One region of the Streptomyces sp. HUAS MG56 genome, then DNA from elsewhere that is predicted to be linked to it. Evidence: riboswitches for the same ligand, from Rfam matches in the RefSeq annotation. Region 1 holds a riboswitch; each other region holds the start of a gene.

Region 1 (3,263 bases):
CCTCGTCACCAAGCGGATCTGCCTGGGCCTCCAGCGCCGCGACCGCGAGAAGGTGCTGCACGGTCGCGAGACCGGCATCATCAAGCGGCTGCCGCACGGTGAGTTCATCGAGGTGCACGAGCCGCTCAGCCAGGAGCAGCTGCACACGCTCACCGCGCACCACCAGTACGAGCCGGCCGCCATCGGTCCGGTGGTCGACGAGAACGGGGTCCAGCGCAAGGTCGGAACCTCGGAGAAGCTGCGGGCCAAGCTGTCCGACGCCTACTACGGCGAGGACAACCAGATCCCGAAGCCGACCGTCGACGAGTACAAGGAGATCACGAGCGGCCACGGCCACCACTGATCCCCGCGTCGCCACGCCACGCCGAAGGGCCCCGTCCGCAAGCCGGACGGGGCCCTTCGCCCTGTCCCGGGGCCGATAGGGTGGGATCGGACGACGATTTCGCAGGTACGACACTCAGGAGCGACCATGAGCGCTGTGACCCCCGCTGGAGGCGACACCGCGGCGGGCCGCTCCTGGCCCGCCCTGCTGAACGGCCTGCTGAACGGCGAGAACCTGTCCGCCGACGACACCGCCTGGGCGATGGACCGGATCATGCGCGGCGAGGCGACCGACGCCCAGATCGCCGGGTTCGCGGTGGCCCTGCGGGCCAAGGGACAGACGGTCGAGGAGATCACCGGCCTGGTCCGCACGATGTACGAGCACGCGAACGTGATCGAGGTGCCAGGCCGCACCGTCGACATCGTCGGCACGGGCGGCGACGGGGCGCGGACGGTGAACATCTCCACGATGTCCTCGCTGGTCGTCGCCGGTACGGGCGCCAAGGTCGTGAAGCACGGCAACCGCGCCGCCTCCTCCGCCTCCGGTGCCTCCGACGTCCTGGAGAAGCTGGGCGTCAACCTCGACCTCACGCCCCGGCGGGTGGCCGAGGTCGCCGAGGAGGCCGGCATCACCTTCTGCTTCGCGGTCAAGTTCCATCCGGCGCTGCGTCATGTCGGCGCCGCCCGCGGCCAGTTGGGCATCCGGACGGTGTTCAACCTGCTCGGTCCCCTCACCAACCCGGCGAAGGTGCGGTCCCAGGCGGTCGGCGTGGCCGTCGCGCGGGAGGCGCCGATCGTCGCGGGCGTGCTCGCGGAGCGCGGCAACTCCGCGCTGGTCTTCCGCGGCGACGACGGCCTGGACGAGCTGACGACGACGGCCACGTCCCATGTCTGGGTCGTGCGGGACGGCAAGGTCACCGAGGAGGTCTTCGACCCCCGCGAGGTCGGCATCGACCTCGTCCCCGTGGAGGCCCTGCGCGGCGGCGACCCGGCCCACAACGCGGAGGTGGCCCGCCGGCTGCTGGACGGCGAGCGGGGCCCGGTCCGGGACGCCGTCGTACTGAACTCGGCGGCGGCCCTCGTCGCCCTGAACCCGACGGACATCCCGCTCGCCGAGCAGCTCGCCGCCGGCATGGCCCGGGCCGTCGAGTCGATCGACTCGGGCGCGGCGAAGCGGGCGCTGGAGCGCTGGGTGGCGGCGACCAACGCATAGCGGTCACGACGGGCGTCCCGCGATCCGGACCAGGGTTGCGGGACGACGATCAGTTGACGTAGGTTCCTGAACCAGGTCATGAGTGACAGTCATGAGGCCCCGGCCGACTGTCCGGCAACCCTCCGTCCGTGGCGGGGTGCCCCGGGTGAAGACCAGGTCGTAGGCAGCGAGGTCTACGGCAAGCGCGGACCCCTCGCACACTTCTGAGAGTGTGGGGCCAGGGGTCCTGGTCGTTCGAGGGAGCCTTCCGTGAGCAAGCGAATGCGATAGGGCCGCAGAGCCCCGCCTCCGCATCCCCTTTTCTCATCTTTCCGTACGCCGTTCCGTGGCTGCTTCGGCCTCTTCGGCTCCTTCGGCGTACGTCCTCACGGGAGTCCACCCATGTCTGTCTTCACCGCTGCCGCCGACCAGTCCGTTTGCGCCCCGCTGCCCGTTCTGGGCCGGGATGTCACCGTCCCGCTCGTGACCGGTGGCGAGGTCACCTACGCGGCGCTCGACTACGCGGCCAGCGCCCCCGCGCTCCAGCGCGTCTGGGACGACGTCGCCGCCTACGCGCCGTACTACGGCAGCGTCCACCGCGGCGCCGGCTACCTCTCGCAGCTCTCGACCGACCTGTTCGAGAACGCCCGCAGGACGGTCGCCGAGTTCCTCGGCTGCCGCGCCGACGACCAGGTGGTCTTCACCCGCTCGACCACCGACTCGCTCAACCTGCTCGCCCGTGCCCTGCCCGCCGGCTGCCAGGTCTTCGTCTTCGAGACCGAGCACCACGCCTCCCTGCTGCCCTGGCAGGACGCGCGGGTCACCTACCTCAACGCCCCGCGCACCCCGCGCCAGGCGGTCGAGACCCTGGAGCGGGCCCTCGCCGACCGCGACCCGTACGGCCCGGCCCTGGTCTGCGTCACCGGCGCCTCCAACGTCACCGGCGAGCTGTGGCCGGTGCGCGAGCTGGCCGCCGCCGCGCACGCCCACGGCGCCCGGATCGTCCTGGACGCCGCCCAGCTGGCCCCGCACCACCCGGTGGACGTGCGCGACCTGGACGTCGACTGGGTCGCCTTCTCCGGGCACAAGCTGTACGCGCCCTTCGGCTCCGGCGTCCTCGCGGGCCGCGCGGACTGGCTGCGCGCGGCCGAGCCGTACCTCGCGGGCGGCGGCGCGAGCCGCACGGTCACCCGGCGTCCGGACGGGGGAGTGGCCGTGGAGTGGCACGAGAGCGCCGCCCGGCACGAGGCGGGCTCCCCGAACGTCATCGGTGCCTACGCCGTCGCGTCGGCCTGCAAGGCGCTCACCGAGGCCGGCTGGGAGAACCTGGTGGCCCGCGAGGAGCACCTGATCGCGAAGGTCCGCGCGGGCCTGGCCGCGGTGCCGCAGGTGAAGGTGCTGTCCCTGTTCGGCGACGACGCCCCGCGCGTCGGCGTGATCTCCTTCGTGGTGGAGGGCTGGAACAGCTCCCACTTCGCCGCCGCGCTCTCCGCCGAGTACGGCATCGGCGTCCGCGACGGCCTCTTCTGCGCCCACCCGCTGGTCCGCACCCTGCTCGGCAGCGACCCCCAGACCCAGGGCGAGTGCGGCGCACCCGAGGCGGCCCCCGGCGAGAAGTCCCTCAACGCCATCCGCGTGAGCTTCGGCGCGGGCACCCCCGACGAGCACGTCGAGCGCTTCGTGACCGCCGTGCGGGAACTGGTGACCGAGGGCGCCCGGTGGACGTACCGCACGCAGGACGGCCGCTGCG
Region 2 (3,263 bases), 1.5 Mb from region 1:
AGGCGGAAGTAGTCCGGCGGGGCCCAGGGGGTGTGCGAGAAGTGGCCGATGCGCAGGTCGGGGCGGAGCGCGCGGAGCATGCCGGGCGCGAGGCACAGGTGGTAGTCCTGCACCAGCACGGCCGCCCCCTCGGCGGCCTCCTCGGCCAGAGCCTCGGCGAACGCGCGGTTGTAGGCCTCGTACGACGCCCACTGCCGGTGGAACTCCGCGTCGAAGACCGGTTCCAGCGGGGTCTGGTACAGCATGTGGTGGACGAACCAGAGCACGGAGTTCGCGATGCCGTTGTACGCGTCGGCGTGCACGGCCGGGTCGACGTCCAGCATCCGCACCCGCTGCCCGCCGGTGTCCTCGGCCGGCAGCAGCCCGCCGCCCGCCCGCCGTACGGCCTCCCGGTCGCCGTCGCCGAGCGCCGCGCACACCCATACGGCACGGGCGTCCGGGCCGATGGCCGACAGCCCCGAGACCAGCCCCCCGCCGCCCCGCCTGGCCCGCAGCGAACCGCCCTCGCCGTCCGCGTCGAGCGTGTACGAAACCGGGCCGCGATTGGACGCGACCAACACCTCGGCACCGTGCGTGGAAGCCATGGTCCTCAACCTAGCCCGGCCCGGAAACGCTCAAACGTACGGCCACGCACGACGCCCCGCCCGTATACGAAGTCCGGCGAAGTCACGCCACCCGGCGCTCGGCGTACTCCGCGATCTCCGTCATCGGCGGCCGTTCCTCCGTGTCCACGGAGTACGTCCGGGGCGCGAAGCCGTCCTCGTCCCGCTCGAACTGGGTCAGGGCGGGGCGGATCAGATGGCCGCGGGCCAGCCGGAGCTGGGCGGTGCGGTAGATCGCGGCGGCCATCCGGCCGAGCGCCTGCCCGTCCTGGTGCCGGTGCTTGCGGACCCCGACGTCCACCTGGGCGAGGGCGTCCAGGCCCACCAGGTGCAGCGCGTCCACCAGCATGCCCAGCTCCACGCCGTAGCCGACGGGGAAGGGGAGCTGTTCCAGCAGGCCGCGCCGGGCCGCGTACTCGCCGCCCAGCGGCTGCACGAAGCCGGCCAACTGCGGCCAGTGCATGTTGAGCAGCGGGCGGGCCATCAGCTCGGTGACCCGGCCGCCCTGCCCGGCGGCACCGGCGAGCGGGCGGTCGTACATGGCCTTCACCAGCGAGATCCCGGGGTCGGTGAGGAGCGGGCCGACGATGCCGGAGACGAAGTCGGCGGAGAACTCGCGCAGGTCCGCGTCGACGAAGCAGATGATGTCGCCGCGGGTCACGAGGAGCGAGCGCCACAGGACCTCGCCCTTGCCGGGAACGGCCGGGATGCGCGGCAGGATCGCGTCACGGTGGACGACCCGGGCGCCCGCGGCGGCGGCGACCTCGGAGGTGCGGTCGGTGGAGCCGGAGTCGACGACGACGAGCTCGTCGACGAGCGGGACCCGCTCCATCAGCTCGCGGCGGATGACCGCGACGATGTCGCCGACGGTCTCCTCCTCGTCGAGCGCGGGCAGCACGACGCTGATCGTCTGTCCCGTGCGCTGCTTGGCGGCCAGTATCCGCTGGAGCGGGCGATCGGTCACGGACCAGGAGCGGGTGGCCAGCCAGCGCTCTACTTCTTCCAGCACGCTCTGCGGCTCCTCACTGTTCGTGATCACAGGTGGTGACTGTGTGATCCATCTCGCGGTTCGGACGACTATCTCAACTGTCCTGGCCTTCGGTTACAGTCTTGAACAACGCCGGTGACCATCGCATGTCGGGGGGCGCGGGCGCGCACGACTCGTGCGTACAACTGCTCATACAACCGCATACCGCTCATCCAGAGGGGCAGAGGGACACGGCCCGATGAAGCCCCGGCAACCCTCCAGTCGGTTCTTGTCACGTTGACGTGGCGAGGCTCCCGGCTAGGGAAGGTGCCAAATCCGTCTCACGGCGAGATGCGTCGTGAGGAAGATGAGGAGAAAGGGCCTCGCCTCCATGGCTGTGCAGACAGTTGCAAGCACCTCCACCTCCCCCGTCGACCTCGGTCCGGCCGCGGCCCTGAGCTGTCGCGAGTGCGGTCACCGTGTCCCGCTCGGCCCGGTCTTCGCGTGCGAGGAGTGTTTCGGCCCGCTGGAGATCGCCTACGACTTCTCGGCCTACGACACCGAGGAACTGCGGGCCCGCATCGAGGCCGGCCCCGCGAACATCTGGCGGTACGCCCCCCTGCTGCCCGTCCCGGCCGACGTGGCGGACAAGCCGAACATCAACCCCGGCTGGACCAAGCTCGTCAAGGCCGACAACCTCGCGCGTGAACTGGGCGTCACCGGCGGCCTGTTCGTCAAGGACGACTCCGGCAACCCGACGCACTCCTTCAAGGACCGCGTCGTCGCCCAGGCCCTGGAGGCCGCCCGCGCCTTCGGCTTCACCACCCTGTCCTGCTCCTCCACGGGCAACCTGGCCGGTGCCGTCGGCGCCGCCGCCGCCCGCGCCGGCTTCCGCTCCTGCGTGTTCATCCCGCACGACCTGGAGCAGGGCAAGGTCGTCATGGCCGCGGTCTACGGCGGCGAGCTCGTCGGCATCGAGGGCAACTACGACGACGTGAACCGCTTCTGCTCCGAGCTGATCGGCGACCCGGCCGGCGAGGGCTGGGGCTTCGTCAACGTCAACCTGCGGCCGTACTACGCCGAGGGCTCCAAGACGCTGGCGTACGAGATCTGCGAGCAGCTCGGCTGGCGGCTGCCGGACCAGATCGTGATCCCGATCGCCTCCGGCTCCCAGCTGACGAAGATCGACAAGGGTCTCCAGGAGCTCATCAAGCTCGGGCTGGTCGAGGACAGGCCGTACAAGATCTTCGGTGCGCAGGCCGAGGGCTGCTCGCCGGTGTCGACGGCGTACAAGGCCGGGCACGACGTGGTCCGCCCCCAGAAGCCGAACACCATCGCCAAGTCCCTCGCCATCGGCAACCCGGCCGACGGGCCGTACGTGCTGGACATCGCACGCCGCACCGGCGGCGCGGTGGAGGACGTGACGGACGAGGAAGTCGTCGACGCGATCAAGCTGCTGGCCCGCACCGAGGGCATCTTCGCCGAGACGGCGGGCGGTGTGACGGTCGGCGTCACCCGCAAGCTGGTCAAGGCCGGCGTCCTGGACCCGGCGAAGACCACGGTCGTCCTCAACACCGGCGACGGCCTGAAGACCCTCGACGCGGTGGCCGGCACGGGTCTCACCGCCACCATCCGTCCGACCCTGGACTCCTTCCGAGAGGCTGGCCTCGCATGAGCGTGACCGTTCGCATCCC
Region 3 (3,263 bases), 5.3 Mb from region 1:
CCTCACGGCACTGCGGCAGTTGACCCGGACCGGTACGGCCGACTTCCACGGTGAGCTGCTCACCGCCACCACTCCGGTACCGGCGCGCGTGCCGGGTGCGGAGGGCGGCGTCCCCGTGCTGGTCGCCGCGATGGGGCCGCAGGCGCTGCGGGTCAGCGGTGAGCTGGCGGACGGGATCCTGCCGTATCTGGCGGGACCGCGCGCCCTGGCGGACCACATCGTTCCCGCCCTGACCGCCGCGGCCGAGGCCGCCGGCCGTCCCGCGCCGCGGGTCGTGGCCCTAGTGCCCGGCGTCGTCACGGACGACGTGGACGCGGTGCGGGCGAAGGCCGTCGAGAGCCTCGCGTTCTACGAACAGATCCCGTCCTACGCACGGGTCGTCGAACTCTCCGGCGGCCAACGGGCCGGCGACCTGGCGGCGATCGGCGACGAGAAGACGGTCGCAGCCGAGGTACGGCGTTACCGCGACGCCGGGGCCACCGAGGTCGTCTTCTCCGGCACCGAGATCGCGGGAGAAGCCGACCGCCGGCGCACCTGGGCGCTCCTCGGCGAACTGGCGGGCTGAGCAGGCCCGTCGGGCCGTCGGCCCGGCACCGTCCCCTCCTGTGCGAGGACGAGCCTCGCGCGACCGAGAAGAGACAGGGAACCCATGACCACCGAACCGACCACAGCAGACCCCCAGGCCTTCACCGAGAACTGGCTGGACTGGTACCGCGCCCAGGAGGCCCGGCTCGCCGCGCCGCACGGGTTCCTGGCGGTCACCGGCCTGCACTGGCTCGACGACCGGCCGCGGCGCTTCCCCGACGCGCCCGGGGCGTGGCACACCGGCGCCGACGGGGTCGTCGTCACCCTCGACGACGGCGAGGAACTGGTCGTCGACGGAGCGCCGGTGCGGGGCGAACACCGCTTCGGTGTGCTTCCCGAGCGCGGCGGCGTCGACGCGGTCTGGGGAGACGCCGTCATCGAGGTCGCCAAGCGCGGCGGCAGCGACATCGTGCGCCCACGGCACCCGGACGCGCCGCTGCGTACCGCCTTCACCGGAACGCCCGCCTACTCCCCCGACCCGCACTGGGCGGTGACAGGCCGGTACGTCCCCTTCGACGAGCCGCGGCCGACCACCGTGGGCGCCGCGGTCGAGGGCCTTGAGCACGTGTACGACGCTCCGGGCAGGGTCGAGTTCGAGCTGGACGGGCGTCAGCTGTCCCTCACCGCGTTCCCCGGACAGGGTGCCGGCCGGTTGATGGTGCTGTTCACCGACGCGACCTCCGGGGTCACCACCTACGCCGCCAACCGGGTGCTGACCGTCGAGCCGCCCGCCGCCGACGGCACGGTCGTCCTGGACTTCAACCGCGCCGCGAACCTGCCGTGCGCCTACACGGACCTGGCCACCTGCCCGCTGCCACCGGCCGAGAACCGACTGCCGGTGGCGATCGAGGCAGGTCAGAAGATTCCCCGCGAACGCGGCGGATCCTGAGCCGGGCGGCCGTAGGGCGTCCGGTGACGGCATTGACGTACGCCGAGACCGCTCCGTAGCATCGCGATCGGCATCGAGTGTCAGCGTGAAGCCCTGGCTCGCTGGCCGGCAACCCTCCCACGCGGCGGGGTGCTCCAGGTGAAAGCCCGGCGGAATCACCGACGATCCCCGCAAGCGCGTGGCCCCTTGACCGGGCCGGAGACACGGAGGAGGGCCATGCGGCGCAGCGACGACCCCCGTGCCTCCTTCGCCGTCGCGATGGTGTTCTCCCGGCTTGCGCGCCGCCGCCACATCGACCTGAAGCGCTCGACCAGCTCCTTCTGTCAGGACTGACGGGCCTTCCCGCCGCCGGTCGACGGCCGGGAGCGGCCGTCGCCGCTCCCGTCTCCGTCTGATCCCCCTCAGCGCCTGATCCCCGTTTCCGTCTGATCCCCGTTTCCGCCTGTCGGCCGGGGCCGCACGCCTGTGCGCGGCCGTGCCTCGGACGCGACCCCGTGCCTGGTGACACGAGTAGGAGAAACCCCTCCGTGACTGCACTTCCCGATGTCAGATCCTCCCGATGGACGGCGCTGGCCGCCCTTCTCACCACCAGTGTGCTGCTGACCGCGTGCGGGTCGAGCACCGCCGGCTCCGGCTCGGACAGCGGCCGGGCGAGGTCCGGCGGCACCCTGACCTTCGCGGTGGGTTCGGACGCCGGCTGCGTGGACCCCCAGCAGGTCGCCAGCAACGACACCATCTACTCGGTGCGCCAGATCGTGGACTCCCTGACGGACCAGGACCCCAGGACCGGCAAGATCGTGCCGTGGCTGGCGAAGAGCTGGGACATCAGCTCCGACGCGACCACGTTCACCTTCCACCTGAGGTCGGGCGTCACCTTCAGCGACGGGTCCGGGCTGACCGCGCAGGTGGTCAAGGACAACTTCGACGCGGTGCCGAAGCTCGGCGCGCTGGGCACGCTGGCCGAGGGCTACCTCAGCGGCGTCAGGAGCACCACGGTGGTCGACCCCCTCACCGTCAGGGTGGCCTTCAGGAAGCCCAACGCCCAGTTCCTGCAGGCCACTTCGACACACTCGCTGGGAATCGAGTCATCGGCGAGCGTGCGCAGGACACCGCAGCAGAAGTGCAGTGCCGGAGTGGTCGGCTCCGGACCCTTCACGCTGCAGCGCTACGTGCAGAACCAGTCGATCACCCTGTCCAGGCGCAGCGGGTACGCCTGGGGTTCCTCGCTGTGGAGCAAGAAGGGCGAGGCGTACCTGGACAGGCTGGTGTTCAAGGTCGTACCCGAGGCGGGGGTGCGCACCGGCAGTCTGCAGTCCGGCCAGGTGGACGCGATCGGCAGCGTCGGCAGGGCCGACGAGGCGGCGCTCGGGGGAGGCCGGGTCACGCTCCAGCGGCGGGCCAATCCCGGTGTGGTGTTCGGCCTCGGGTTCAACAACGCGCGACCGCTGCTGAAGGACGCGCGGGTACGCCGGGCGATCGTGTTCGGCATCGACAGGCAGCAGATCGCCGACACGGTGTTCCCCACCGGCACCCGGGCGGCCACCAGCATCCTCGCGCACACCACGCCCGACTACACCGGCCTCGGCCCGGATCTGGCCTTCGACGCGGCGAAGGCGAAGTCCCTGCTGGACGCGGCCGGCTGGAAGTCCGCCGGCGACGGCATCCGGACCAAGGACGGCAGGAGGCTGAGCCTGACCATCGACTGGTTCCCCAACGCGGCCACCAACCAGCCCGCGCTGGAGCTGGTCCAGCAGCAGCTCAAGGCCATCGGCGTGGCGGTGACCCTCAA

Evidence for each region. Region 1 has a riboswitch for S-adenosylmethionine ahead of AC4OXY_RS17335 (aminotransferase class V-fold PLP-dependent enzyme). Riboswitches for the same ligand answer to the same signal wherever they lie in the genome.
Region 2: it holds a riboswitch for S-adenosylmethionine, as region 1 does, so the genes downstream of both, thrC (threonine synthase) here and AC4OXY_RS17335 (aminotransferase class V-fold PLP-dependent enzyme) in region 1, are expected to answer to the same signal.
Region 3: it holds a riboswitch for S-adenosylmethionine, as region 1 does, so the genes downstream of both, AC4OXY_RS41300 (putative leader peptide) here and AC4OXY_RS17335 (aminotransferase class V-fold PLP-dependent enzyme) in region 1, are expected to answer to the same signal.

Annotation. Positions count from the first base shown of each region.
Region 1 covers NZ_CM178722.1:3,645,275-3,648,537, reverse strand. Annotated here, with positions in the region: gene qcrB (cytochrome bc1 complex cytochrome b subunit) at 1-343, shown strand, start outside; gene trpD (anthranilate phosphoribosyltransferase) at 470-1,534, shown strand; SAM riboswitch class IV at 1,609-1,725, shown strand; gene AC4OXY_RS17335 (aminotransferase class V-fold PLP-dependent enzyme) at 1,916-3,263, shown strand, end outside.
Region 2 covers NZ_CM178722.1:5,098,316-5,101,578, reverse strand. Annotated here, with positions in the region: gene AC4OXY_RS24085 (alpha,alpha-trehalose-phosphate synthase (UDP-forming)) at 1-584, opposite strand, end outside; gene AC4OXY_RS24080 (glucosyl-3-phosphoglycerate synthase) at 667-1,611, opposite strand; SAM riboswitch class I at 1,796-1,943, shown strand; gene thrC (threonine synthase) at 1,961-3,244, shown strand; gene AC4OXY_RS24070 (MoaD/ThiS family protein) at 3,241-3,263, shown strand, end outside.
Region 3 covers NZ_CM178722.1:8,936,361-8,939,623, reverse strand. Annotated here, with positions in the region: gene AC4OXY_RS41310 (LLM class F420-dependent oxidoreductase) at 1-565, shown strand, start outside; gene AC4OXY_RS41305 (DUF1684 domain-containing protein) at 650-1,474, shown strand; SAM riboswitch class IV at 1,544-1,657, shown strand; gene AC4OXY_RS41300 (putative leader peptide) at 1,691-1,807, shown strand; gene AC4OXY_RS41295 (ABC transporter substrate-binding protein) at 2,002-3,263, shown strand, end outside.